DNA from 3 places in the Neobacillus sp. DFD-2R genome. Region 1 is predicted to be linked to each of the others. Evidence: predicted binding sites of a transcription regulator. Region 1 holds the regulator's gene; each other region holds the start of a gene.
What was found. Region 1 encodes LexA, which represses DNA repair genes until DNA is damaged. Its sites were predicted from a motif close to CGAACATATGTTCG; they were not measured.
Positions count from the first base shown of each region.

Region 2: the regulator LexA is predicted to act here: its motif matches at 6,239-6,252, upstream of AC3ANV_RS16545 (YolD-like family protein).
Region 3: the regulator LexA is predicted to act here: its motif matches at 4,937-4,950, upstream of uvrB (excinuclease ABC subunit UvrB).

Region 1 covers NZ_CM173228.1:3,886,830-3,896,879, forward strand. Annotated here, with positions in the region: gene tkt (transketolase) at 1-291, opposite strand, end outside; gene AC3ANV_RS19405 (DUF896 domain-containing protein) at 472-702, opposite strand; gene AC3ANV_RS19410 (YneB family resolvase-like protein) at 785-1,432, opposite strand; gene yneA (cell division suppressor protein YneA) at 1,452-1,775, opposite strand; gene lexA (transcriptional repressor LexA) at 1,935-2,558, shown strand; gene glnA (type I glutamate--ammonia ligase) at 3,314-4,648, opposite strand; gene AC3ANV_RS19430 (MerR family transcriptional regulator) at 4,681-5,055, opposite strand; gene AC3ANV_RS19435 (methionine gamma-lyase family protein) at 5,206-6,477, opposite strand; gene hflX (GTPase HflX) at 6,491-7,750, opposite strand; gene AC3ANV_RS19445 (trimeric intracellular cation channel family protein) at 7,950-8,555, shown strand; gene spoVK (stage V sporulation protein K) at 8,786-9,739, opposite strand.
Region 2 covers NZ_CM173228.1:3,285,630-3,295,679, reverse strand. Annotated here, with positions in the region: gene AC3ANV_RS16580 (heme o synthase) at 1-448, shown strand, start outside; gene AC3ANV_RS16575 (hypothetical protein) at 823-1,056, opposite strand; gene AC3ANV_RS16570 (hypothetical protein) at 1,149-1,592, opposite strand; gene AC3ANV_RS16565 (DUF2187 family protein) at 1,845-2,030, shown strand; gene AC3ANV_RS16560 (hypothetical protein) at 2,374-2,679, shown strand; gene helD (RNA polymerase recycling motor HelD) at 3,026-5,332, shown strand; gene AC3ANV_RS16550 (hypothetical protein) at 5,760-6,170, shown strand; gene AC3ANV_RS16545 (YolD-like family protein) at 6,283-6,621, shown strand; partial or broken gene AC3ANV_RS16540 (GNAT family N-acetyltransferase) at 6,958-7,477, shown strand; gene AC3ANV_RS16535 (M28 family peptidase) at 7,863-8,897, shown strand; gene AC3ANV_RS16530 (NAD(P)/FAD-dependent oxidoreductase) at 9,167-10,050, shown strand, end outside.
Region 3 covers NZ_CM173228.1:756,549-766,598, forward strand. Annotated here, with positions in the region: gene AC3ANV_RS03580 (GTP cyclohydrolase II) at 1-313, shown strand, start outside; gene AC3ANV_RS03585 (5' nucleotidase, NT5C type) at 315-896, shown strand; gene AC3ANV_RS03590 (FTR1 family iron permease) at 1,068-2,546, shown strand; gene AC3ANV_RS03595 (hypothetical protein) at 2,570-2,944, shown strand; gene AC3ANV_RS03600 (DUF2935 domain-containing protein) at 3,032-3,901, opposite strand; gene AC3ANV_RS03605 (hypothetical protein) at 4,090-4,311, shown strand; gene AC3ANV_RS03610 (CsbA family protein) at 4,643-4,876, shown strand; gene uvrB (excinuclease ABC subunit UvrB) at 5,105-7,084, shown strand; gene uvrA (excinuclease ABC subunit UvrA) at 7,092-9,968, shown strand.

The DNA of each region.
Region 1 (10,050 bases):
ACTTCCCCATTGACGGAATTGCTTTAAATCTTCCATTGTTACATTGTAGCCGGATAAATGAAGCATGCTGTATAGCAACGCAGAACCATGCCCTGCAGATAAGACAAAACGGTCACGGTTAAACCAATGGGGATTTTTTGGATTTTGATTCATAAAACGAGTCCATAACGTATACGTCATTGGTGCTGCACCCATCGGCATACCCGGATGCCCGGAATTTGCTTTTTCGATTGCATCAATGGAAAGCGTTCTAATGGAGGTTACGCATAAATCATCAACAGTATTAAACATTAGTTACATCCTTTCTTGTTTCACTAGGATAATAAGTACATCCTTAATATTATAGTGCTCTGGATTTTTATTCAAGAAATTGGACTAAAATATGTAACAAAATTCAGTTTGTTTTATATTTTTACATAGAAACGACCTCTTTATGTAAAAAAGGAATACAAAAATTGTATTCCTTTGCAATTAATGAAGAGTATTTTTTTTCCTTGCTTTTATTTTTTCCGGTGTTACATCATTTCCTTCAGGGTCAATAATCTTTGTATGTGTTAATGTATCCAGCATAGCAGAACGGAATGTTGTTAAATACTCACTTCTTAATTTTGTTTGTTCTTTCGCCTCAGATTCTGATAATCCAGATGCTTTTGCTTTTTTTGCCAGCTCATTGATACGAGCCATTTTTTCTTTTGAGAGCATTCAAGGATCTTCCCTTCGGTAAAATATCAGTTCATGACATCTGATTTTACTAAATAAAAGGCCTTCTGACAAGGTAAAAGGCCTACACTTCTTGTGAATCAATATAATCCTGGTATCTTCTATGTACAGTTGCTTTCGATATGCTATAGCCAAAACCTCTTAAAATAGCTGCAATTTCAGAAAAGGTCAACTTATTTTTTCTTAAACGGACAATCTCTTCAATTGGGACTTCAATTTTTTCTCGACCGGAACTCTCACCAAGATTTTTTAAATTTTTCTCAGGCTTATATCCTTGATTAACCGCCCGTTTCATTCCGCGCTTAATTTTTATATTATGGAGTTTGCGCTGATATTCTTCGACCATACCTACAATTTGTAAAACCATTGAATCAGATTCAGATAACTGCAATTCACCATTATGTGAAATACTATAAAGCTTTATTCCCTCTTTTAATATGACGTGCAAAAGAGCAATCTTTGCATTTCCTCTTCCGAGCCTGGTTTCATCCTGAATTAAAACAGTTTGTATGTGCCGATTTTTTATTTCCTCTAATAATTGAAGTATTCCATCCCGTTCGAGATCATACCCGCTAGCTTGCTCCTTTATAATCGAAGTGACTTCGAATTGATATTGTTTTGCCAGCTGGGTCAGTTCTTCCTCTTGACGATTTAAAGAAGTTTCCTGAGTTTCTTTCGTTGTACTGACCCGGCAGTATATAATTGCCTTCATAAAAAATCAATCTCACTTTCTATTCCCCAGCGGCACTGGCAAACTCCGTAGCAGTTGATGCTTTTTTTGGCACTGGGATGACTATTTCTTCACCTGGAAAAATATGATCATCTTCTATTTTATTATGACTTTTAACCCAATTAACGAATTCTTCGTTTGATAGAGAATGCTGCCCGGAAAATTGATCAGAAATTTTCCAGAGCGAATCTCCTTCCGAAACGGTAAGCTTTACAAACTTATCTTGGTCATCGGATTTAAAATGGCAGGATATCATCATTGCAACTGAACAGCTTAAAACGAAAAGTATAATAGCATAAGAGTATTGGTTCCACAATTTTCTCATAATTAACACCTCGTAAAGGAATATATGTTCGCTTTTGTTGAATTAATTATAATACGAACATCCGTTTGATGTCAATAAAAATTCGAACTTATGTTTGTATAAAATTGGAGAACATGTTATAATTAAGACAACATTAACCAGAGCGAGGTGTAACTTTTCATGGCAAAAATATCAAAACGGCAACAGGATATTCTTGATTTTATAAAAGGAGAAGTAAAGAGTAAGGGATATCCTCCTTCTGTACGTGAAATTGGCGAAGCTGTTGGACTGGCATCCAGTTCAACTGTTCATGGACATTTAGCACGATTGGAAAGCAAGGGGCTTATTAGACGCGACCCTACCAAACCAAGAGCAATCGAAATACTGGAAGTCGATGAAAGTGCACACATCCCAAGAAACCATGTTGTAAATGTTCCTGTGGTGGGTAAAGTTACTGCCGGTCTTCCTATAACGGCAATTGAAAACGTTGAAGAATATTTTCCTCTTCCTGAAAGGCTGGCACCTGCAGATGAGCAGGTATTTATGCTGGAAATCATGGGTGAAAGTATGATAGAAGCAGGAATTCTTGACGGAGATTACGTGATTGTCAAACAGCAGCCAACGGCAAATAACGGTGATATTGTTGTTGCAATGACGGAAGAAGATGAAGCCACCTGTAAGCGATTCTTTAAAGAAAAAGATTATATTCGTTTGCAGCCGGAAAATTCTACAATGGAACCGATTATTTTGAGGAATGTTTCTATTTTAGGCAAAGTTATTGGTGTATATAGACATATTCATTAAAAGAAAACGAGCCGGCACAAAAGTGTGCCGGCTCATTTTCTTTGGACAATTTTTTACGATCGCTGACTTTGGCCCTTATTGTTTGGATCGAGGATAAAAATACAATTTTTCGTTGATAATTCATTTTTAAATTATAGGGGCATATTAAAAGCATAAATGTTAGCGGTTTGGGGAAGGTTATTGTTCAATATCGAGGATTCAGTCCTTACAACTTGAACCCTCGATGACATCAAGTAAGAATAACTAATGAATTAAATTATTGTAATTGATTTTGTTGGCCCATTTGTCCCATCCCCATTTGCTGATTAGATTGTTGCTGTCCTTGCTGTAAACTACTAAGTGTACTTTGCAGATGCGTTAATTGCTGTCTAACGTCACTAAATTCTTGGGCAATTTCAACATCAACCTTTTTTTCACTTCATCTTCAATTTTTTTCTTAGTGTTATTATCCATAATTACCTCCAATTTTAATTAATAGACCTCTTAAGGCCCAGATGCTCTATTGGAGATTTTCTATCCTTAAAATTTTTTATCAATAATTTTTTTTAAATTGAATAAAGTTGTAATTAGGGAAAACAGAAAGTATCCTCCTAAACACTGGCGATACTCTCACCTAAGTCGGAGAAATAAGGGCACCCGCTATCATTGACCTCATCCTTCATTTTGCGGGGATCATCTTTAACTAATTAAAAAAAAATCCGGATTGCCCATATACAAAAAAAGCCTTGAAGCATAGAGCCTCAAGACTTTTTTTATTAATACATGCTCAAATATTGTTCGCGTTCCCAAGGGTGAACGACTGTACGGAACATATCCCACTCGATTTCTTTCGCTTCTACGAAGTGTTCGAAGATGTGCTCTCCAAGACCCGAAACGATTACTTCATTAGATTTTAATTGATCTAAGGCTTGAGCGAGTGTAGCCGGAAGATCAATAATGCCTTCTTCTAATCTTTCATCCTTGCTCATCACATAGATGTTACGGTCAACTGGTGCCGGTGGAGTTAATTGGTTTTTAATGCCGTCTAAACCAGCTTTTAAAAGCACAGCCATTGCAAGGTACGGATTTGCTGAAGGGTCAACGCTACGCACTTCTACACGTGTGCTTAATCCGCGTGATGCCGGAATACGAATTAGTGGTGAACGGTTTCTTGCAGACCATGCTACGTAGCAAGGCGCTTCATAGCCAGGGACTAAACGCTTATAAGAATTCACAGTTGGGTTTGTTACCGCTGTAAAGCTTGGAGCGTGCTTTAGAATACCAGCAATGAATTGACGGGCTGTATCGCTTAACTCAAGATCGCTAGTTGGCTCGTAGAATGCATTTTTACCATTTTTGAATAAAGAAAGGTTACAGTGCATTCCGGATCCATTTACACCAAATAGTGGTTTTGGCATAAAGGTTGCATGTAAGCCATGCTTACGGGCAATCGTTTTTACAACAAGCTTGAATGTTTGAATTTGGTCACAAGCTGTTAAGGCATCTGCATATTTGAAGTCGATTTCGTGTTGGCCGGGAGCTACTTCATGGTGAGAAGCCTCAATTTCAAAGCCCATTTCTTCTAGCTCAAGAACGATATCACGACGGCAGTTTTCACCTAAATCTGTTGGTGCTAAGTCAAAATAACCGCCTTGGTCGTTTAATTCTAATGTTGGTTCACCTTTTTGATCTAATTTAAATAAGAAGAATTCAGGCTCAGGTCCTAGGTTAAAGTTTGTAAAACCAAGGTCTTCCATTTCTTTCAATACTCTTCTTAAGTTATTACGCGGATCACCTTCGAAAGGTTTTCCTTCCGGAGTGTAAATATCACAAATTAAGCGAGCTACTTTTCCTTTTTCAGCTGTCCAAGGGAAAACAACCCATGTACTAAGATCCGGATATAGTAACATATCTGACTCTTCGATTCTAACAAAACCTTCGATAGAAGAACCGTCAAACATCATTTTGTTATCTAGAGCTTTTTCTAATTGGCTGATAGGAATTTCAACATTTTTGATTGTTCCTAAAATGTCAGTGAATTGTAAACGGATAAATTTAACATTTTCTTCTTTTGCTAATCGTTGGATATCTTCCCTAGTGTATTTAGCCATTTTACTTCCTCCTACTTTAGAAAAAATTATTTTTAATGGAAAAATCGTGACATATCTCCTTGCCGCAATGTCGAACGATTTAATCTTCCAGAATGCATTAATTCATTACGTAGTAGATTTCTTAACTGGTCATCCGTTAACTCACGTTTCGCTTTTTCCGTCTGCTGCTCAAAAACATGTGTTTGTTGCTCTTTTACCAAGAATAGCTGTTTTACCCCAGCCATATTGATTCCTTGATCAATTAAGTCCTTGATTTCTAACAGTCTATCAATATCGTTCAAACTAAATAATCGCCTGTTTCCATCGGTTCTTGCCGGAGAAATCAATTGGTGTTCTTCATAATAGCGTATTTGCCTTGCGGTTAACTCAGTTAGCTGCATGACAGTTCCAATGGGAAACAGTGGCATAGAGCGGCGAATTTCCTGTCCACTCACCGATTTCTCCTCCTTTAGGTTCATTCATATTGCTATTATATTAGCTGTCAGAAAAGTTGTCAATTGAATGGAAGATTTTCTGACATGTTTTTTAGCAATAACGATTACTCATAGTATTTTTACCTAATTTAATTCAATTAATCCTTTTTCGACTAAACTGTCTAAGGCGATACATATAGCCATTTTTACATGCGCATACGTTAAACCGCCTTGAACATAGGCAACATAAGGTGGTCTAATAGGACCATCCGCAGTTAGTTCAATACTTGCACCTTGAATAAACGTCCCCGCTGCCATTATCACATCGTCTTCATAACCGGGCATATAGCTGGGATACGGTGTCACATACGAATTAATTGGGGATGCAAATTGTATTGCCTGGCAGAAAGCAATCATTTTATCACGGTCACCGAACTGAACGGCTTGAATTAAGTCCGTACGCTCCGCATCCCACTTAGGAAGTGAGTTCATTCGCAGTTTTTCAAGCATTGCAGCTGTAAAAACGGCACCTTTCAACGCCTGACCCACCACATGCGGTGCGAGAAAGAAGCCCTGGTACATTTCTTGAAGGCTATAAAGCGAAGCACCTGCTTCAGCACCGATACCCGGTGATGTCATCCGATAGGAGCAGGCCTCTACCCATTGTTTCTTACCGACAATATATCCGCCCGTTTTCGCAATGCCTCCGCCCGGATTTTTAATCAGTGATCCTGCCATTAAATCCGCTCCAACATGACAAGGCTCCAGTTCCTCCACAAATTCCCCGTAACAGTTATCAACAAATACAACGACATCTTTTTTGATTTCTTTCACATAGGAGATCATTTGCTTAATTTCAGCAATCGTAAAGGATGGTCTGGTTGCATAGCCTTTCGAACGCTGGATTCCAATCATTTTCGTGTTCGGCTTCATTTTCTTTGAAACAGTATCCCAATCAATTGTACCTTCATTCGATAGTGAGACACTATCATACGAAATGCCGAATTCTTTTAAAGAACCGACACCATTTCCCCGAATCCCGACGATTTCTTCAAGTGTATCATATGGCTTTCCCGTAATATATAGGAGTTCATCTCCCGGACGAAGGACTCCAAATAAAGCAATTGAAATCGCATGTGTCCCTGAAATGATTTGAGGGCGGACGAGTCCAGCTTCACCGCCAAAAACATCGGCATAAATTAATTCGAGCGTATCCCTTCCGTTATCATCATATCCATAGCCCGTGCTAGGAATAAAATGTGAGTCACTTACCCTTTTGTTTTGAAAACTTCGCAATACCCTGAATTGATTGGTTTCTACTCTTTCATCGATTTTTTTATGTACTTCAGTAATTTGCTTTTCTACTTCTTTAACGATTGGCTGAAGTTTTCCCCCATTTTTTAACTGTTGAAACATGATGCGCTCCATTCTAGACGTTAAATTTATTTAATTGTCCTGTTATTTGATGATCTTGAAGAGAGTATCCCCTACATAGATAGAGCTGATTTTCTTCATCAAAGGACAGCTCCCTTAAAACTGTACCATTTTTTAATTGTGAAAGCAGTTTTCCTTCTGTTGATGGAACCCGTACTTGGTAAGGAACCATCATTTCAATAGCAACATCCTCAATTTTTTTCTTTAATGCTTGACGGTCTACTTTGTCAAAAGCACTAATAAACATTGTAGGCGTATTAGCAGTCGGAACAAAGTCGGGATGCTGAAGATCTCTTTTATTATAAACCGTTAACTGCGGAATTTCCTTAATATCAAGATCCTCGAGCAGCTTATTGACCGTCTTTTCATGTTGGAAATAATCCGGGTTCGACATATCCACAACATGGAGAAGCAGGTCTGCTTCCTTTACTTCTTCCAGTGTCGAGCGGAAGGCTGCAATAAGGGTTGTAGGTAGGTCTTGAATAAAGCCTACTGTATCGGTAAGCAACGCAAGAAAACCACTTGGCAAAATTAATTTTCGTGTCATTGGGTCAAGTGTTGCGAACAATTGATTTTCTTCATACGAATCCGCTTCGGATAGCCGATTAAACAGCGTGGACTTTCCTGCATTTGTGTAGCCCACGATTGCCACCTGGAATGTTTTATTCTTCTTTCTCCGTTCCCTGTATCGGTCCCGATGCTGAACAATCACAGAAAGTTGACCCTTAATATCATCAATTCTTCGGCGAATATGGCGTCGGTCGGATTCCAATTTTGTTTCCCCCGGTCCTCTTGTACCAATCCCCGCCCCCAGGCGGGATAATGCTATACCTTGACCGGCAAGACGCGGCAATAAATATTGAAGCTGGGCTAGTTCAACCTGCAGCTTACCTTCCTTTGAACGGGCCCTTTGTGCGAATATATCTAATATAAGTTGAGTTCTGTCAATAATTCTAGCATTTATTTCAGAAGCAAGATTTCGCTTTTGGCTTGGGGAAAGCTCATCATTAAATATGACTATTTCTGCTTCCAGCTCTTCTACCAGCGCATTTAACTCTTCAACTTTACCTTTCCCTATGTAGGTAGCAGGGTGGCGTCGGTCTCGTTTTTGAATAACAGAGGCCAGTACTTCACCCTGTGCAGTTTCCGTTAACGAAACAAGCTCCTCCATCGAATAGTGAAAACGCAAATCATCTTCACCTGTTGTTTGACAGCCGACAAGGATTGCTTTTTCTGTTGTTTCTTTTTGTTCCAAAAGGTATCCTTCCTTCCTTTTTCCTCTTATTCCATCATATCAAAAAAAGATTCTATACTCTAATTTTCCCACTATTTTTTACTTTTAAAAAAATAAGTTGAAATTTTGCACTTCCATGGTAAAATCATATTGTTTGCCAGAAAAATAAATACCTTTACACGGTGTAAACCAAGATAAAGATTGAGGGGAAATCAGTTACATGACATGGGAAGTACTAAGTATGATCGGGACGATCGCTTTTGCCGTAAGTGGTGCAATTGTTGCGATGGAAGAGGAATATGATATTTTAGGCGTGTATATTTTAGGAATTGTTACTGCCTTCGGCGGAGGAGCGATTCGAAACCTTTTGATCGGCGTCCCCGTTTCAGCCCTTTGGGATCAGGGTTTATTTTTTCAAATAGCTTTGTTATCGATTACAGCTGTATTCATATTTCCAACAAATCTTTTAAAGCATTGGCAAAAATGGGGTAACCTATTTGATGCCATCGGTCTTTCTGCTTTTGCGATACAGGGTGCGATTTACGCCTCGAACATGAATCACCCAATAAGCGCTGTCATTGTTGCAGCAGTTTTAACGGGAATCGGCGGCGGTATAATTCGTGATTTATTAGCAGGCAGAAAACCAATTGTATTACGATCAGAAATTTATGCCGTTTGGGCGATTCTAGCGGGACTTATGATCGGCCTTAAAATCACAACAAATTCTTGGGAAATGTATATTTTGTTTGGTATTGTTACTATTTTACGCGTCCTTTCATACACTTTTGATTGGAAATTACCAATAAGGCGTTTGAATGAGAATTAAGAAAAGCGAAAGCGCCCGTTTAGCGGCGTATGGACTGGAGCGCTTCGACTGAGATAAAGGAAACACGGAGAGCGGGGAGCGATCCGATGTTGACTTATCGTAGGGAGAAGAGCGAAGTACACTAGCCGCTGGGCGCTGGAGCTGGACAGTTATCGAAGTTCAACGATATAAATTATATTATTATTAAAAAATCGACGGATGTATAGCATCCGTCGATTTTTTATTTTCCGCTAAACTTCATCTTCCTCAAACACCAAATCATTGCTTCGAAGTGTCATTAATTCATGCCGGTCATAGCTATTTAGCATAAGTAAGCGCATCGCCTGTGAACGGATAGATTTTTCAATAATATTTCGGACATATCTCCCGTTTGAAAAGGTCGTAGGACTTAACACTGCTTTGACCCAAATCAAATGCTCCCTTAACTTTTTTTCAGCTTCATGACTGAAGGAGTATTCCCTCTCAACCAACATCCTGCTTGCGATTTCCATTAATTGATCAATATTGTAATCAGGAAAATCAATCACTAATGGAAATCTGGAATGCAGTCCGGGGTTCAATGTCAGAAAAAAGTCCATTTCTCGGGAATACCCCGCAAGTATAAGAATAAACTCGTGCTGCTTATCCTCCATATGCTTCACAAGGGTATCAATTGCTTCTTTGCCAAAATCCTTTTCTCCGCCACGGCCTAATGAGTATGCTTCATCAATGAACAAAATCCCACCCTGCGCCTTTTTTATTAAGTCCCTTGTTTTTTGAGCCGTATGACCAATATATTCACCTACGAGGTCCGCCCGTTCCGCTTCAATTAAGTGGCCCTTGGTTAATACATTCATTTTTTGAAAAAGCTTTCCGATTAATCGTGCCACTGTTGTTTTTCCAGTTCCGGGATTGCCTTTAAACATCATATGCAGAGCTTGTTTCCTTGCCTTCAGACCGACTTCTTCCCGTTTTTTATTAACATAAATCCATGCATAAATTTCTTTTATCATTCGTTTCATTTCTTCCATGCCAACCAATGCCCCTAGATCCGTTTCGATTTCCTTTAACGCCGAATGTTCCGGGGGAATATCCTTTGGAACAACTTGAAACTCAGGCAACTCTTTTGTGAGGGTTTTTCTTTTTTGCGAGTTGAGGACGATGCTTATTTGGCCGTTACTTTTCATTCGAATTGGTTGATCCAAAGCTTTCACCTCTCATTTCTGCAAACAGGTTCCGTTAAGTAGCTATTTATGTTTCAAATCCCTGAATTATTTCCATTATCTCTATTTACGGAAAACTCTTTTTCCGACAAAAATTGACGAATCGCCTATGTTTCATCTGTCAATACAACACCAATCGACATATTACTTAGGCAAATCACAAAAAGTACGCCATTATGTCAAATTGTGCGCTTTCCCAAGAAATAATCCTTCATTCTATTTGTATTCAAGAGATAAGCAAATCATTAAAAGAATTTATTGATAATAGGCACGGTTAAACTTGTCTGTTGATT
Region 2 (10,050 bases), 600 kb from region 1:
CATTGGTGGAGGGGCCGGCGCGTTCCCGGTTTTAATTGGATGGGCTTCCGTCACCAATGGTTTAAATGTTACGGCATTGTTAATATTTATGGTGATTTTTCTATGGACTCCCCCTCATTCCTGGGCCCTTGCCTTATACAAGAATGACGAATACACAAAGGCAGGGATTCCGATGATGCCTGTGGTAAAAGGGCCTCGTTCGACAAAAATTCAAAGTCTTATTTATATGGCTCTTTTATTTCTATGTTCCATAGCCCTATACATAAGCGGGAATTTTAATACCTTTTATCTTGCCGGTTCCATCATTTTTAACAGTGCTCTTCTTTATTGCACATGGAGAATGTGGAAAGAGGAAGACCATTTATTTATTTGGGCAAAACGGACGTTTATTTGCTCTTTGTTCTATATTTTAGGAATGTTTTCGGCGATGGTAATTGGAATCAAATAAAGGATTTTGGTATGAAGGGGTGAAAAAATGGATTATGGACTTTTTCTTATATGCGGATTGTTTGGTTTGACTTTGATTATAACGACCATTATGTTTAATAAATCGATGAAAGACTAGGTTCAGTTAAGCGGAGATCATACATAAAATAGATCAACATTTCAATTATAATTCAGTTACTGATAACCAACATGGAAAATGACTATCAAATTGTTATATTGATAGTCATTTTTTTGTTGTTACCCCAATGGAGTTATTATTCATGCATCATTTTATAATACATAAATGAGGATATTCCCATCGCTGCTGCAAATAACCCAATATAAACAACAGTATAATAATACTCCTCCATTTTTATCCCCCTTTAAGGAAAGACATCATTTTTTGTAGGAATGATCTCTACTTTGGATGGACCCAATAATGGCTCCTATTATAAATGTGAATCCTGCGCCGGTAAAAAATCCAAGGGCAAGGTTGAGGTGGAAATTTCCATCCATTGTCCATGGTACTCCGTCAACTGTCCAAGGATGTCCTGTTACAAATTCATAAATTAGGATAAGAACTCCGATGGCCAGTTCCAAAATCGTCAATTTTACGCTTAAGCTCCCCATGCGATTTCCTCCTTTAGTAGGGTCAGAGTATGTATGCCCGAACTGTTTTTTTCTCATTTTTGTTGCTTAACTGCTTCAAGGCTGAGTAATCATTATTCTGATGAAATGACTGAAACACCCAAAATGGGAGCAATGGTTTTGAGATTACTTCGATTTTTCTTGATGAGTTCTGTAATTTTTGATTTATTCTTGTTAGAAAGGGCCTCATCGAGCTCATCGTATTTTCGATCAATCTGTTCTGCATATGATTTACCCTTTTTCGCCGTTAATGAAGGCAGAATGGCGTCGTGAAATTCATCATAAAGGTTACGTGAAAGAGTTTTTGCAGAATTATAATCCCCATTTGCTACATATTTCTCCATTGCTGCAAATCCATAAAGCAAATCTGAGAAGGGTGCTGTTAAAGAACGTGAAGCATACGTAATTTTTTGGGCTTGAATATTGTTTTGACTGTTGTTGTTCAGTGAATCGCCACAGCCTGCAGAAATAAGTACTAATAGTGTTCCCATAATGGCGATTAATATTTTTTTGCTCATTTTTTTACTCCTTCATTGATAGTAAATGGCCGAAAGAAGACAAATCTCTGCAAATTGATTTATCCAGTCCTTTTCATTATTATCCCCATTAAATATCTTTTTTAATAAACGGATTACAAGTTGTACCACATTTTATTTAAGAAAGGACAGAATAAGAGCAGAAAAAACTTTGGGAGAGAGCTAAATTTTGAACAGATGAAGAAACGTATTTTTCACCTGTTTTTGGATATTATAAATTCGAGGTGATGGAGAATGGCCACGGCAAAAATTGGTGATGTTATTTCCTTTAATCGTGATGGAAAAAACTTTGAAGGGGAGGTTTCAGCCATAAGGGAAAATTCCGTTATGGTCCAATATGGTTATTCAAAAGATAAAAATGAACCTCTTATCACCATTGTTAATCATAAAAATTACAAAATTAAAAATTCAAAAAAATAACCTTAATGAATCTGAAGTTTAATAATGATAAACACAAACCCTGGTCATTTACTGAAAGCTATCATCCATAAAAATTGGATGGTGCTTTCTTTTTTGATTATTCAATTCTCTTATTAGAAAACGAATACCTATAGTCAAGTTCATTTAATGAATAAATCGGTACACAGAAAATTTATTTCAATTTGGTTGAACTTTAAAGAGATGGAAGAGCCGTTCAATGATCCTATAAATCAAGCAATAGTAAATATGATTGAAACATTAGCAAAAATGAACTAATGTTACTTTATAAGTTGTATAAACAGTCGTTTTTAACATGAATTTCGAGTATGAAAGGAGTACAGGAATGCAATCCACCATTGAAAAATTACAAAAGCTTCACACTTCTGCGCAAAAATTAGAGACGGTACTGCAAGAGGTTTGGAGCCTGATTGACGAAATAGAAGAAGATAATGAATTCAGCGACCTTTTGAATAAAGCTAAAAATTATCAATCAAAGAAGCAGGAGTCTGATGAAAACTTGGAGAAGCTTTCAATTCGGTTGACCGAATTCGAAAACAGTATGGGGCAAATTCCAGAAGACGGAACGGCAGCAGTAGATTTTGAAGATGCAGTATCAGAACTAATAGAATGGATAAAAAATAATAAATAGGCAGCCAATTTAGGAATCAACATTAAGTTTAATAAAGGACTAACCATTCACGGTTAGTCCCTATTCTTATATTCTATGTAAAATGGGATTAATAAATCTCTAATGAAACACAAAATACAAAAAGGTGTTGGCAGCAAAAGCATTCATTCTGGTTCGAGAATACAGATCTGATCGCATGAGGATCAGTCTTCATAATTATTTGAAAAAGCATACCAAATTATTGCTGGTGAAATAGAAAACGTGAAGAGCATAACAGGAATAATGGACCTTGACTAGAATAAAAGTTTTCGTTAATCTTAATATCCCATGTTTCCATAGTTGAATAGTGAGGTGACTAGTTAAAAGGATGAGTGCCAAAGATCAAGTGTCTGTCCGTGACCATAAAGATTATCAACGAGAAGTGGAGCGTTTAGAGTTTACCAAGGAATATATACGGACCGTTTTAGAGATTTCTAAGGGGAATAAAGAATTTTTTGTTGAAAATATGAAACAAGCGTTTGCTGACTTAGACAATCAGGATAGTAGTGCAAGTTACACGGATCTCCTCGCGAATGCAAGCTTTCTTGAATTAGCTGAAAGTGAACTGAAAAGGTTAGAAAGCGTGATTGGCAAACCATATTTTTCAAGAATCGATTTTACAAACGATAGTAGTAAAAGTGAAGAAATTTTGTACATAGGCAAGGTATCACTGTTTGACCGTGTGACCCAACAGCCCATTATCGTGGATTGGAGGTCACCGATTGCCAATGTGTACTATGACGGCAGACTAGGAAATGTTTCTTATGAAGCATATGGGGAGACTCAAACCGGGTTCTTATCGTTAAAGAGGCAGTATGAAATCGTCGATGGCTTATTAAAAGAAATCAGAGACATCGATTTGACCACACACGACGAACTTTTGCAAAAATCATTGTCAGGAAAAGCTGACAATCGCTTAACAGAAATCGTTGCGACCATTCAAAATGAGCAAAATGAAGTGATCCGAGCATCACTGAAACACCCCATCATCGTTCAAGGGGCCGCGGGAAGCGGGAAGACAACAATCGCACTCCATAGAATATCCTACTTTCTCTATTCCTTAGGGTTTAAATTTCCTTCAGAAAAATTAATGATACTCGCACCAAACCGACTTTTTATTGATTATATATCTGCCGTATTACCTGAACTAGGGGTCAACAAAATTAATCAAACCACCTTTATTGATTTTATGAGAACTTGCTTAGGGCAGAAAATAAAACTATTTTCCGCTAATTCTAAGCTAATGAAGCTCCTTGAAGGAAACGGAAAATCCAATTCGATGAAATGGGTCTCAAGTTTTAAGGGTTCACTCGAATTTAAGGAAGTAATCTATAGTTATATAAAAGAATTGGAATTAAAACTCGCCCCTGAAGAGGATTTTATTGTAGAAAAATCTATTCTCATGAAGGGAAAAAAGCTCAAAAAGCTATTTTTACAAGAATATACCTACTTACCAATCTATAAAAGGATCGGAAAAATAAAAACCTTATTAGAAGATGATTTGAAAAAGAAGAAATCCATCATGCTATCAAAACTCAATACTAAATATGATGATGCTTTAGAAAAGATTCTTTTTAGCAGGAGGCTGCAACCGGAAAAAAGACAGCATAAAGTGGTTGACCTCATGGACATGAAAGAACAAAGAAAAGCGAAGGTGGAGAAGGAATCGAAGACAGCGGTAAAAAAATATATGGAACCGTTTGTCATGAAAGATGTTTTTACCTTATACAAGGAATTGATGTCCTCTCCTGAAAGGATAAAAGAGCATTCAACTACACTCTCTGATCAGGAATGCAGAGTTCTAAGTAAGTATTGTCAGCGGATTTTTGCTAGAGGTGCATACGAGCTGGAGGATTTAGCTCCGTTATTTTATATGAAGGCCAAATTAGAAGGCATTGATGAAAAATATAAAATGCGTAGTATCTTCATTGATGAAGCGCAGGATTACAGCTATTTTCAATTTGCCGCATTAAAGGAAGGCTGCGAAACAGACTTGTTTACCATTGTCGGAGATTTAGCACAAGGCATTCATTCCTATCGCGGCTTGAATAGTTGGGGACCTGTATTGAAAGATATTTTCCCAAATGCGAATTATCAAGCCTTGCAAAAAAGCTACAGAACAACCGTTGAAATCATGAATTTGGCAAATGATATCCTGAAGCTGATCGACCAAGACTTGCCAAAGGTCGAACCCGTCATTCGGCATGGTCAAAAACCATTGTTTAAAACGATTGACCCTGCTAATCTGGAATATATTAAGCTTCAGCTAGAACAAGATATTGCCTCACTGAAAGAGGAAGAGCTTCACTCCATTGCGATCATTGGACGAACCGACAGAGAATGTCAAAGAATCCATCAAATCCTAGAAAAAAGTCATCTTCCCATTCAATTAGTAGAAGAAAAACAGGATATGAAGAAGGGACATGTGGTGATTGTACCTTCTTATTTATCAAAAGGGTTAGAGTTTGATGCCGTTTTGATAGTATGCTTGGAAGAACCATACGGGGAAGTAGACTTGGACATCAAATTGTTGTACGTCTCTATGACAAGACCGATGCATCGATTGTATTTATATGGAAGAGACTCTTCAGATTTTTTACTAAATAGGGCGGATTCAACCCATTTTGATACTTGAAGTGAGGAAGCTTTCGGCCAATCAGATAAAAAACAGCTTGACTACGATGCCAGGCTGTCGTTTAATCAGTTGGCGCAAATCGTTTACACGAAAAATTTTTTTATGAACCAACAATTAACAATTAACCAAGTTTTTATATAATAGACGCCATTTTCTTGATTTAGAAATGGGTATACTCGCTTCTTGGTCTGCATTGATGCATTCTGACATTGAGTACAAATTTGAAAATTAACGCACTGATCCGCATTTACAGTACGAGTGCGATAAAGCTATTCTGCTAACTTCCGGAAATAGATACGATCACCATACGAACCAAAAGACATGACGTCACCTTACATGGTGGCTTTTTTTTATTTTTCAAGGTTTGTCCAAGAACTCTATTAATTCCAGAATAATAGTACTAGCTATAAAGTGAGGTGATATGTAAATGTTAGATAGAAGAAATGAACCTGGTTGGGCAGATCAAAGAGATCGTATTTGTAACTGTAATGGAGTAGGTCAACCGAATGAAGGATGTTGCTCGGGATCACGTCTAAGAGACGAAGGTATAAAAAGAACAAACGCTCCCGGAGTATATTTTGCTGATGCTGACCTCCAGTGCGCTACCATTTTCTGTACTGGTAGGGACCGAAATATTATTTATGAATGGAGTTTGACTCCGATTTCGGGAAATCCAAGAATAGTAGGAAATCCAAGAATTGTAGATGATAACAGAATAGAAATCGCTGGAACAGGAACTTTTGATTTGCATGTAAGAGTTACGTTTCGTTGTAATGTTCCTGGGATTGAAGCTTTTGTAAGCTGTGTCAGAACAGCTACCGTAAGATTCACTCAGTAATTCCCTTAAATTATGCAGTTGTAATGAGAGTGGCTGAAAAGTCGCTCTTTTTTTATTTTCATTCATACGGAACATTCGTTCGCGTATAATAAGAACGAAGGAGATGAACGTTATGGCTAATCGCGATCGAGGCGTTAAGAAATGGCAGACCGCCTTTTTTATGCCTGAACAATTCAAGATGATGCGAGAGTATTGGAAGGATGAAGAGCGGCAGCCTAAACCGTTAATTGACGAATATAAAATGGAGGTGTTTGACCAACGGATATGGTGTACGATGGAATGTAATCTGGAGGTAAAGATAACAGTGTGGGACGATGGGTTTACGTTGGATATATCGGGCCACGTACACTATATCGATCCTATTACGCATCAGCTTCGTATTGAAGTTAAGCCTGGCGTGTTTGAGCGGGTGTCATTCGAGGATGTAGCCGGAGTTGTTGTCTTAGATTAACGTAGTATTACACGTATCCGAAACTCAGGGAGTATGCCTATTCTATACATAAACGGTCGAGCTGGCGATGGGAATAGTTCGAGTCAAAACCAATGGATTTGGTCTCTTTTAAAAATGATCCAATCAAATTATCCGAAAAATTAACCTCATTTTCAAAAAAATTCAAATGTAACTTACCATTTTCATGGTTCTAATCTTATAATAATCCCTTGATTTTTCGACATGAACCTTGCTTATTCATTGCCTAAATCAAGATATTATACAAATTCATGTCAATAAATTAGGATGAACTTATATAGTTTTAGGTGTAGGGTTCAATTTGGAGGAATGATGGAAATGTTGAAAATACGAAATGTAAAAATGGAAGATTTACGTGAACTTGTAGTCATCGAACAGCTTTGTTTTACGAAAGAAGAAGCTGCGACGAGAGAAGCATTTGAAAAGCGAATTAAATTTATTCCGGATAGTTTTTTTGTAGCAGAAAAAGATGGTGTGATTGTGGGTTTAGTCAATGGACCAGTTATTGATAAATCATTCATTACAGATGATTTATTTAGCGATCTAAAAGCAAATCCCGGCGACTGGAGGTCATCAAAGCGTTTTAGGATTAGCAGTGTCTCCACATTTTCAAAAACGAGGTGTGGCAACAGCGTTACTTGCTCATCTTGAAAAAGAAGCAAGAGAGAAAAAACGTGAAACGATTACACTCACTTGTAAACAGAACCTCATTCACTTCTATGAAAAACATGGATACCTCAACATCGGTGTTTCAAGTTCAAAGCATGGTGGAGCCATTTGGTATAACATGAGTAAAATTACAGTGAAAGTTTTACCGTCCCTAAATAGAGAAATATAGTAAGTTATTTCGAAAAATATTTTTAGAAGTACTTAAAAACTTGGTTGATAACACCAAGTTTTTTATCGTTTTGGAAACTTCCTCACATTCATGCTTATTCACGGAAGGTTCGGACTAAAGTGCCTTTGGATTTGCCAAACTTGTCCGAAGTAACCACAGGTTCGGACTCGATTTTCATTGATTTCACCACGCCTGTCCTAAGTCGCCTCTTAGTGAGGACAAATTAGTACGGATAGAGCAACAAAGTTTGCGAAAAAAGCCTTTTATTAAAAACATTGATTACCACTTTGGTTCAGGGTATGTAAAGTACGTTTGTACCGTAAGTATAATGATGAGATTATCGATAAATAATGGATGCTGCTAATCGAGATAAGGAGGTTATTGGGTGAAAAATGAGCATATACAATTCATACAGAAGCTTTCCAATCCAAGCCTTAACGGGAGAGTTCCCGGAACAAAAGGCCATGATGCTGCTCGAAGACTTATCGTAGAACAATTTGAAAGATTGTCGCTAACACCATTAGTCGATAAGGAATGGGAACAAACCTACACAGCTTTTAATGGACAGATTGGCCGAAACCTGATTGCCGGAAAAAAGGGGATCGGCGAAAAATGGTTACTTTTAGGTGCACACTATGATCATGTACAGGGCTGTCCAGGAGCAAATGATAACGCCGCTTCCATTGGTATTTTAATGTCTGTACTTGATTCATTAAAAACAACTAAATTAACTATTACGATTGTTTTAGCCATCTTTGATATGGAAGAGCCAAGATACTTCATGACCAATAGCATGGGGAGTATTCAATTTTATCATCAGTCTCAAAAAATATTGGACTATGATAAATTTCTTGGAGCATTCATTTTAGATTTATGTGGTCATAATGTCCCTGTAAAAGACCGTGAAAACGCCTTGTTTGTAATTGGAGCCAATACTTGCCCAATTCTTTCAAATTCCATTAAATTTGCGCAAAGAAATGTAAAGGATCTACAAGTCTATCGCTTGAGAAACCGAGAATTATTTTATTTATCCGATAATTACATCTTTGATAGACGCAAAATTCCTAACTTATTTTTTACTTGTGGTCATTATGCCTACATGCATACTCCTGAAGATTCATTTGAAAAACTGAATCTAGGTAAAATCTCGAAAATCGTTTCCCTCATTATACACAGCGTTCTAAAGATCAACTCACAATTTGATAACAAGAGTGGTCAGTCATTACTCCCATCCGGTGACGTTCCTCTATTTAATCGTCAATCTGAAGCAGCTGAGCTAGGACGATTTTTGAAAGTCGAACTCGATTCCCATCATAATCTTGATCGTATTTGTGAAGTGTTAATGAGAGAAATCTCGAAAGGTCAGATGATTAACCCGGAAAAAATCAAATTAACGTTGAAAGCTATAAAGTTACTATAACAGTTCAACGAGGCGAAAATGGAACGAAATGAGTAGAAGCCTGTCCCTCTGGAACTTGGAACTTGACTAGGATAAACGTATTGATTAATCTTAATATCTTTATTAGAGAAGTGCATGATCAGGGTCTTATCGTTTAACCAAACGATAAGACCCTTTTTTGCATGGTTTGTGGTGGCATAAGGATTAAGAATAAAATGTTTGTATTTTCATATTTTGTATAGGGACATCTTAAGCACTACTTAATAATGAAAAATGGAGTGATGATTGCCATGAATAAGAGGTATGATGTGATTATTACAGGAGCGCGGTGTGCCGGGTCAAGTTTGGCGATTTATCTTGCCAAAGCAGGTTTTCAAGTACTGCTCGTGGACCGGGCAATATTTCCATGCGACACGTTATCGACTAATACGTTTTTCAATAACACAGTGGCCCTACTTCGGGAAATCGGTGTTATGGATCAATTACTTGAGACAAATGTTACACCTGTTCGCACAATCAAATTTCAGTTTGAGGATACAGTGATTGAAGGTCCCATTCCAGTGGTCGTTGGTGAGGATACGGGATATTGCATTAGAAGAACTTATCTTGATCATATACTTCTTAAACAGGCAAAATCCTATAAAAATATTACCGTAATAGAGGGATTTCGTGTCACAGATGTGGTTTATGATGGTGAAACCGTGGCGGGAGTGAGAGGGGAAGATGGAAATAAAAGGGAACATGAGTTTCTTGCTCGACTGGTAGTCGGGGCAGACGGAAGAAACTCGACAATTCGTAAACTAGTAAATAGTCGACTCAAAATCAGCAGCCCTTCCACTGTGGCGGTCTATTTCGGGTACTTCGCCGGTTTTCCTCAGGATTCTGCTCCGAAATTTGAGGTGTATAAAAGAAAGGATACGATGGCGATTCTTTTTCCAACGAATGATGATTTATATGTCGTGGTTGCGAATTTCCCATTAGAAAATAAGAGTTTACTAGCCAGCTTCAAAGAAAACCCTGAAACCAGTTTGCGTCAACTTTTAACCGTAGATTTTCCAAACACCACGATAGGGGCGCGTTTAAAGGATGCGAAACTGGCTGAACCAATCAAAGGACTGATCGGCTATGATAATTACTGGTACCAGGGGATGGACAAAGGCTGGGCTTTGGTAGG
Region 3 (10,050 bases), 2.3 Mb from region 1:
AATTGGATTATTTAGCAAGGCGATGGCCTACATTCTTCAGGAAAATGGTTATGATACCGTCGAGGCCAATCAAGGGCTGGGTTTTGTGGATGATTCCAGAAACTATAGTGATGCCATTCAAGTTCTTAAAGCATTGCGGTCTAAACCGGTAACACTGATGACAAATAATCCGAAAAAACTAGCGGCCTTAAAAAGCTCCGGCTTACCTGTATCCGGAAGAAAACCCTTATGGGGAGATGTTTCAGAGTATAACGAAAAATACCTCCAGACAAAAATAAATCGTTCTGGTCATTTAAAAAATGAGGAGGTTTAAGATGAGATTTGGTTTCGATATTGATGATACCTTAATTAATCTGAGGGAACATGCTTTTCATATCTACAATAAGAATTTGGGCAAAAACATCGGACTTGATGTTTTTCAAGCCTTAAATAAAGTCGAAATCCATGAACCGTTTGGCTTAACAGACGAACAAGGCAAAGAAATGTGGAACAGTTCATTAGAGGAAATCTATTATACATCTTGTCCGCCATATCCGAGTGCTGTTGAAACGTTACAGGAATTAGATAAACAAGGGCATGAAATTTACTATATAACAGCAAGACCGAAGGTACATGGGGAACGGACAAAGGAATGGTTAAAAGCGCAGGGTTTTCCAGTTCAAGATGAAAAATTTTTCTATGGAATGCAAGACCATGAAAAGCTTCAAATTATCAAAAATTTAAAACTCGATTATTATTTTGATGATAAACCTGAAGTACTAAATACACTTTTAAATGAATCTTTAAAGGTAGTTGTTAAGGATCAATCCTATAATCGCCATTTAAATTTACCCCGTATTTTGCATTGGACGGATTTAAAGGAAATTATTCATTTAGACGAGCAAAAGGTCCGGTGAATCGCCAGGCCTTTTTCCATTATTAAAAAAGAGTTCACATTTATGTAACAAAAAAACAAAATCTCTAATTGACAATCATTATCATTGGAAATAGAATAATAAATAAGAAGATGATATTGAAATTCGTTATCAATTAGCATAAACAATACATGTTTCATCAAGGGGGAGCTTATGGGTAAAAATCTACTAGTTAAAATATCTATCCTTCTATTAATAATCGGATTTGGAATACATAATCCTGCATTAGCTGCCGGAACATCCGGTGAAGATATTAAGAAGGCTGAGGTATCGATTGACCAAGCGATCGACTTTGCTTCGAAAGGAGACCTTTCCGGAGCACAGAAGGCATATGATCATTTTAATAAAACCTGGTTGGAAATTGAATCAGGGATAAAAGATGATTCAGCAACTGCTTATCGGGATATTGAATCAAATATGGGAAAAGTAGTTTATGCCTTAACCTTAAAAAAACAAGACCAGGTTTTACAAGCACTTCAGGGTTTAAAGGCTGTAAATGAAAAAGTGGCAAACGGGGGATACCCTAAAGAAGCTGGATTTAAGAAAGAAGATATTTCATTAGATGATTTTATTCTCCTTCTCCAACAAACGAAAAAAGAAGTAAGTAACCAAAATCAAACGCAAGCTCTGGCAAGCATTAAAAAGGCAAGTGACAGCTGGTTAAGCGTAGAAGGAGTAGTAGTAGCCCAATCTGCTTCCGTTTACAGTGACTCGGAAAGAGACTTGGTTACGATCCAAGCGATGCTCGCAGCTAATCCGCCAAATTATAAGCAAGCAAATGAAACGATTGATAACATGATAAAATACCTTACACCCTTAGCTAATAAATCGGAATACACCTATTGGGATGCAGCGATGATCCTCATTCGTGAAGGTTTGGAAGCATTACTAGTCGTCATTGCCCTCATGTCATTCGTGAAAAAATCCGGAGAAGCCAAAGGAAAAGCCTGGATTTGGGCCGGTGTTCTGGGAGGATTGGGCGTCAGTGTGATCCTTGCTGTTATCGTTAAGTTTGTTATTTCCTCCGGTGCATTTGGTAACAACAATGCTCTGATTGCCGGCTGGACAGGAGTATTTGCGGCAGTCATGCTATTGTATATGAGCTATTGGCTTCATAGCCAATCCAATATTGCCGACTGGAATCGGTATATTCGTGAAAAAAGCCAAACGGCATTAACCACCGGAAAGCTTGTCTCATTAGGCGTTCTTGCCTTTCTGGCGGTATTCCGTGAAGGCACAGAAACCGTATTATTTTATATCGGTATGGCGAGCCAAATCAAGCTGTCGGCTCTTTTAATCGGATTTCTTATTGGAGCAGGGATACTTGGTATTTTAGCTTACCTGATGGTCTTTGTAGGATTGAAATTACCATTACGTCCATTCTTTTTGGTATCCAGTGTTATCGTGTTTTATCTATGTCTAAAGTTTACCGGCATGGGGATTCACAGCTTACAATTAGCGGGACTTCTTCCAACGACACATGCTGAAAGTGTACCAAGTATCGAGTTCTTTGCTTTGTATCCTTCATGGGAAAGTGCCATCCCTCAAGTCGTTCTTGTTCTCGGTGCCATCATGGTAATTTTAGCTAAGAAATTGAAAAGCAAAAAATTTATTACAGCAAACAATAATTAAAAATAGAAAGTTGGAAAATAACAATGAAAAAGTTGACCTCATTCGTTCTAGCAATCGTTCTTGGAAGTGTTTTAGTTTTAGCAGGTTGCGGATCCAATAATAGTAAGGTATCCGAAGGCGTTAATAAAATGTTGGATACCACAGGACAATTATCAAAAGCAATTGATAGCGGTGACCAAGCAAAGGTAAAACAAGTGGGACCAAAGTTAGAAGATCAATGGAAAACATTTGAAGATGATGTAAAAAAAGATAACAAAGACCTTTACGCCAAAGTTGAACAATATCTTGATCCAACGATTGCCGGCTCACAAGCAACTCCACTGGATAAAAATGCGTTAAGTACCTTAAACGGTCAGCTTACTGATGCATTGAAAGAGTTAGCCGCTAAAACAAAATAAAACCATAAAAAAGGGAGTCTTTAACGAGACACCCTTTTTTTGGCTAATAGGAAAAAGAAGAGACTGTTCGCAAGTCTCTTCTTCATTTTACCTATTTTGCGACTCCTGTTGCTTTACTTTTAACCTCTCTTCCAAAACATGGATCATACTGAGGAAATGGTCCGCTTCCCTTACAACATGGTCTGCTAATAGCGGGTCGATGACACTTTTGATTTGACAGCTTTTTATTAAATCCAGTCCTGCTTGTTTAAAATTACGCAGTTCATGTGTGGCATTTTCACTATCCTTATTCAGTTTTCCAATTATCGGATAGGTTGGGCTTTTCTTATATAACATCGATTCAACGTCCCTAGCCTGGTTAAGCAGAACTTCAAAATCGTCACCAAACTTCCTTGCTTGAAAAACTAAATTTCGTTCAGATTGATCGAGCAGTGAAGCAATAAAACGTGAATGCTCCATCATAATCTTGAGCCAAAACACATTTTCCTTAATTATCGCATCCTGGATTGGGTCCAATATTCCTTCATTGAACTTTTTCAATGTTCTCATAAAATATTCCGCTTCCCGGGCGATATGATCGACGAGGAGAGGGAAGTTAAAACCTTTCACTTTACAATTAATAATCAGGATGAGTAGATTCCGTTTGAAATTCCTTAATCCTAAGACAAGTTGTATGGAATCTTCATTTAACTTACGGACTGCCGTGACATTATTTGGGGTCTGATAGGCTCTTTTTTCCTGCTCCTGAAAATAGTAATAAAACCGTTCCGTTTGCTGAATAAGATGCTTATCATTTCGATCGAAGCCTTCATTTAAAAAATAGGAATGCTCCTTCATAATTCGTAACCAGAATCTATTCTCAGTTAAAGATCGTTCAATAAACAGTTGTTCGGTTAATGATTCAGGTGGTGCGGCAAAAGTTTCAGGGGCAATTAACATTTGATTGTCTGAATCCATTCCAGTGTACCCTTGATTAACCAATTTTCTCCCTCCCTCGTAAACACACTCCAATATATTTTATTTTCAATTTTTCTAGTTATGTCGTATTCAAGCAATCTTTAAAAATTTTATTGCTTGTCCTACAAATACCCAATCATGATGAGAAAAAATTCATTTAATAGAATAGAAAGGAGATGATAGCTAAAATGAGCAAACAAGATTTTATGCGCTTTGCATCTGAACTAGTAGGAGAAGAAGTAGAAGTTATCACTAGTAATGGAACATTTACAGGTACACTTGAATATGTCGGAAGCGACAATTTAATTTTATCAACTAGAGTTAGAGGTCGCAGAGTTAGATTGGCAATTCGCATTGCTTTAATTATTGCGCTTTTCAGTTTATTGACTGGACGCAGATTTACTTTATAGGGGATATATAATAGACGAGGCTGACTCAAAAGGCCGTTTACAAACGGCACTTTTGAGTCAGCCTTTTCATTTGATATAATCAGTAATGATAAACGTATGTCTACTAAGAGATTTAAAAGAAGTAAAGAGGATATTGTTGTCATTAATAGTAAGAATCTAGCTGCACTTACTTTTGGGTTTCGAAAGCCTACAATTGCCAACAAATTTAATTGATTCTGCATAATAAATCTTTCTCAGAATATTTCAAGAACAAAATATGAAATTTTTATTGCAATTTTATGAATTAATTTTTAAAATTAATAAACAGAAATCAATGAATGAGGTGTACCCGTTGGTCATTGAATATTTATCGGCACTGATTATGCCAGGTTTGCTCGTGTTACTTTTTACAAGGGTCACTTATAATCGGGTTATCGGTCTTGCGTTAACCGTCGGACTTATTGCTGCATCTGTTTATAAAGGTTATACAAACACATTCCTGCTTATTGTCATTGATGCTTTTTCCTTAACCGCCGGTTTTGCCTTAGCTGCAAAAATGAAACAAAGAGCCTTAAAGAAAAGCTAATAAACTATATAACTCCAGGTCTGCCGGAAAAGAGGCAGGCTTTTTTGTTTTTAAAAAAATCGAATACTCGTTCGCATATTATTGGTTAGTTATTGGGGATTTGTGTTAAAATGGTAATATGAATTAGACAGAAGTTTTTTTTAGCTCCATTCTTGAACGTTTTCTAGTTTTCAAAGTTGAAAAATGTCAATAATAGAAGAATCCTATTTTTTTCAGGAGGAAGTTTGCGTGAAGGACCAATTTGAATTAGTTTCAAAATACTCTCCTCAAGGTGATCAGCCCGAAGCAATTCGCCAATTAGTCGACGGAATCCATCAAAATAAGCGGCACCAGACCCTTCTCGGTGCAACCGGAACGGGTAAGACATTTACCGTTTCGAACGTGATTAAGGAAATTAACAAGCCAACGCTCGTCATCGCACACAATAAAACATTAGCGGGCCAGCTCTATAGCGAATTTAAGGATTTTTTTCCAAACAATGCTGTTGAGTACTTTGTCAGCTACTATGATTATTTCCAACCTGAAGCCTATGTCCCCCAGACCGATACCTTTATTGAAAAAGATGCCAGCATTAACGATGAAATTGATAAACTGCGCCACTCGGCGACCTCTTCCTTATTTGAAAGGAAGGATGTCATTGTCATTGCCAGTGTGTCTTGTATCTATGGTCTCGGATCGCCGGAGGAGTATCGGGAGCTGGTGCTTTCTCTCCGTACCGGTATGGAGGTTGAGCGGAATCAGCTGCTGCATCGGTTAGTCGATATCCAATATGATCGAAATGATATTGATTTCAAGCGCGGAACGTTTCGGGTCCGCGGCGATGTGGTTGAAATCTTTCCCGCTTCCCGCGATGAACATTGTATCCGAGTTGAATTTTTTGGTGATGAAATTGATCGGATTCGTGAGGTTGATGCACTTACAGGAGAAATCATTGGCGAACGGGAACATGTAGCGATTTTCCCGGCATCCCACTTCGTTACCAGAGAAGAAAAGATGCGCATTGCCATCGCAAATATTGAAAAAGAACTGGAGGAACGTCTTGCCGTTCTTCGGGAACAAAATAAATTGCTTGAAGCACAAAGACTTGAACAGCGGACCCGCTATGATCTGGAAATGATGCGGGAAATGGGCTTTTGCTCGGGCATTGAAAATTACTCCCGCCATTTAACGTTAAGAGAGGCGGGTTCGACACCGTACACCTTGCTGGATTATTTTCCTGATGATTTTCTTATGGTAATTGACGAGTCGCATGTTACCCTGCCGCAAATAAGGGGAATGTTCAATGGTGACAAGGCACGGAAAGGAGTTTTAGTTGAGCATGGCTTCCGTCTCCCCTCAGCTCTCGACAATCGTCCATTGACCTTTGATGAATTTGAAAAGCATATTTCCAATATTATTTATGTTTCGGCTACTCCCGGTCCTTATGAGCTGGAGCATACACCGGAAATGATTCAACAAATCATTCGCCCGACAGGACTGCTTGATCCTACGATTGAGGTACGGCCAATAGAAGGTCAAATCGATGACCTGATTGGTGAAATACAGGATAGAGTGAAGAAAAACGAACGTGTGCTTGTAACAACCTTGACGAAAAAAATGTCTGAGGATTTAACGGATTACCTGAAAGAAATCGGAATTAAAGTCCAGTATCTGCATTCGGAAGTCAAAACACTTGAGCGGATCGAGATTATCAGAGAACTGCGCCTCGGAAAATATGATGTTCTTGTCGGAATTAACCTGCTCCGTGAGGGTCTTGATATTCCCGAAGTTTCACTTGTAACGATACTTGATGCTGATAAAGAAGGCTTCCTTCGTTCGGAACGATCGTTAATTCAAACGATTGGCCGGGCTGCGCGTAATGCGAATGGGCAGGTAATCATGTATGCGGACCGGATGACGAATTCGATGGAATTGGCGATTAGTGAAACGAAACGTCGCCGTGTGATTCAGGAGGAATACAACCGGAAGCATGGAATTACTCCTAAAACGATTCAAAAAGATATACGCGATGTCATTCGTGCCACCCATGCTGCCGAAGAGCAGGAAGAGTACAAACCGGCGAAATCATTCGGCAAGATGTCGAAAAAGGAAAAAGAAAAGCTTATTGCTAATATGGAAAAAGAAATGAAAGTCGAAGCCAAGGCGCTTAATTTTGAGCGTGCCGCAGAGCTTCGCGATCTCATTTTAGAGTTGAAAGCGGAAGGATAACGTATATATGGCAATGGATAAACTGATTGTAAAAGGCGCTAGAGCCCACAATTTAAAAAATATTGATGTCACGATCCCCAGAGATAAACTTGTTGTCTTAACGGGACTTTCCGGTTCAGGGAAATCCTCGCTCGCATTTGATACGATCTATGCTGAAGGTCAGCGCCGTTATGTTGAATCCCTTTCAGCATACGCCCGGCAATTTCTCGGTCAGATGGATAAACCCGATGTTGATGCGATTGAAGGCCTATCGCCGGCAATTTCGATTGATCAAAAAACGACAAGCCGTAACCCTCGCTCTACGGTCGGGACGGTGACGGAAATTTATGATTATTTGCGATTATTGTTTGCTAGAGTAGGGCATCCAACATGTCCAATCCACGGGATTGAAATTTCCTCCCAAACAATTGAACAGATGGTCGACCGGATTTTAGAATATCCGGAACGAACAAAAATGCAAATCCTCGCCCCTGTTGTTTCGGGAAGGAAAGGAACGCATGTCAAAGTCTTTGAAGATATTAAAAAACAAGGCTTTGTCCGTGTCCGTGTTGACGGAGAAATGATGGACATCGGCGATGAAATTGAATTAGAAAAAAATAAAAAGCATTCGATTGAAGTGGTTGTTGACCGGATTGTCGTCAAGGAAGGGGTGGCATCACGGGTTGCCGATTCCCTTGAAACCGCATTAGGACTTGGTGAGGGAAAGGTAATTGTGGATGTCATTGGCGAGGAAGAACTGCTGTTTAGTGAAAACCATGCCTGTCCACATTGTGGTTTTTCCATTGGTGAGCTAGAGCCGAGGATGTTTTCCTTCAATAGCCCGTTCGGTGCCTGCCCGGAATGTGATGGGCTTGGCTCCAAGCTTGAGGTCGATCTTGACCTTGTCGTTCCGAATAAGGACCTGACACTCAAGCAGCATGCGATAGCCCCATGGGAGCCAACCAGCTCACAGTACTATCCACAGCTCCTTGAGGCTGTTTGTAGCCATTATGGAATTGAAATGGATATCCCTGTTAAGGATATCCCCGAGAATCTTCTGGAAAAAGTTTTATATGGTTCCGGACGTGAAAAAATCTATTTCCGCTATGAGAACGATTTTGGTCAAATTAGAGAAGGTCATATTGAATTTGAAGGTGTCATCAGAAATGTTGAGCGCCGTTATAAGGAAACGAGTTCCGATTTTATTCGCGAACAAATGGAAAAATATATGGGCCAACAGCCGTGCCCAACCTGTAAGGGCTATCGTTTGAAAAAGGAAAGCCTTGCGGTGTTGATTTCGGGCCGCCATATCTCACAATTGACCAACCTTTCAATTGAAGAAGCTCATCAATTCTTTGCCGGGTTAGACTTATCGGAAAAAGAAATGAAAATTGCTAAACTGATTTTCCGTGAAATCAGTGAGCGTCTCGGCTTTTTAATTAATGTCGGCCTTGATTATTTAACTTTAAGCCGTGCCGCGGGGACGCTCTCCGGGGGTGAGGCGCAGCGGATTCGCCTTGCAACACAAATCGGCTCACGGTTAACAGGGGTATTATACATTCTCGATGAGCCGTCAATCGGTCTTCATCAACGTGATAACGACCGCTTGATCGGGACATTAAAAAGCATGCGCGAAATCGGGAACACCTTGATTGTAGTGGAGCATGATGAGGATACAATGATGGCGGCCGATTATTTGATTGATATTGGACCGGGTGCAGGAATACATGGCGGAGAAATTGTTTCCGCCGGTACTCCTGAAGAGGTGATGGCGGATCCGAATTCGCTGACAGGCCAGTACCTGTCAGGGAAAAAGTTCATTCCGCTGCCAATAGAACGCCGTAAGTCAGACGGACGGTTTATTGAGATAAAAGGCGCCTCCGAGAACAATTTAAAAAATGTCAGTGTTAAGCTCCCGCTCGGAATGTTTATTGCGATTACCGGTGTTTCGGGGTCAGGGAAAAGTACGCTTATCAATGAAATTCTCCATAAATCGCTTGCGCAAAAGCTTCACCATGCGAAAAGTAAACCGGGAGAGCATAAGAGCATTAAAGGAATTGATTATCTGGAAAAAGTCATTGATATTGACCAGTCGCCAATCGGGAGAACGCCGCGTTCAAACCCTGCAACCTACACAGGTGTATTTGATGACGTTCGTGATGTGTTTGCGTCAACCAATGAGGCCAAGGTTCGCGGCTATAAGAAAGGACGCTTCAGCTTTAATGTTAAGGGCGGCCGCTGTGAGGCCTGCCGGGGTGATGGGATTATCAAAATTGAAATGCATTTTTTACCTGATGTATATGTTCCGTGCGAAGTCTGCCATGGGAAACGTTATAACCGTGAAACGCTGGAAGTGAAGTACAAAGGGAAGAATATTTCTGAAATCCTTGATATGACCGTTGAGGCTGCAGTTGGATTTTTCGAGAACATTCCAAAAATCAGCCGCAAGCTTCAAACGATCTTAGATGTTGGACTTGGATATATTACCTTAGGGCAGCCGGCTACGACATTATCGGGAGGGGAAGCGCAGCGTGTAAAGCTGGCATCCGAACTGCACCGTCGCTCAACCGGCCGTTCGTTCTATATTTTGGATGAACCAACAACAGGACTCCATGTTGATGATATTTCACGGCTGCTGGTTGTTTTGCAGCGTTTGGTTGAAAATGGTGATACGGTGCTTGTAATCGAGCATAATCTCGATGTCATTAAAGCTGCCGACTATATTGTAGACCTTGGCCCGGAAGGCGGCGATAAAGGCGGTACCATCGTCGCAACCGGTACACCGGAAAAAGTCGCTGAAGTTTCTGCATCGTATACAGGTAAATATTTAAAGCCAATTCTTGAACGGGATCGATTAAGAATGAAAAAGCTTATGGATGAAAAAGAATTGAGTGTAAAGAGCTAAAACCTTTGGGTTTTGGCTTTTTTTTACGGTAAAAAGCTGATAAAAAATAGATGTTCGCGGAATTTAGCTTCAAGTCGGCGGG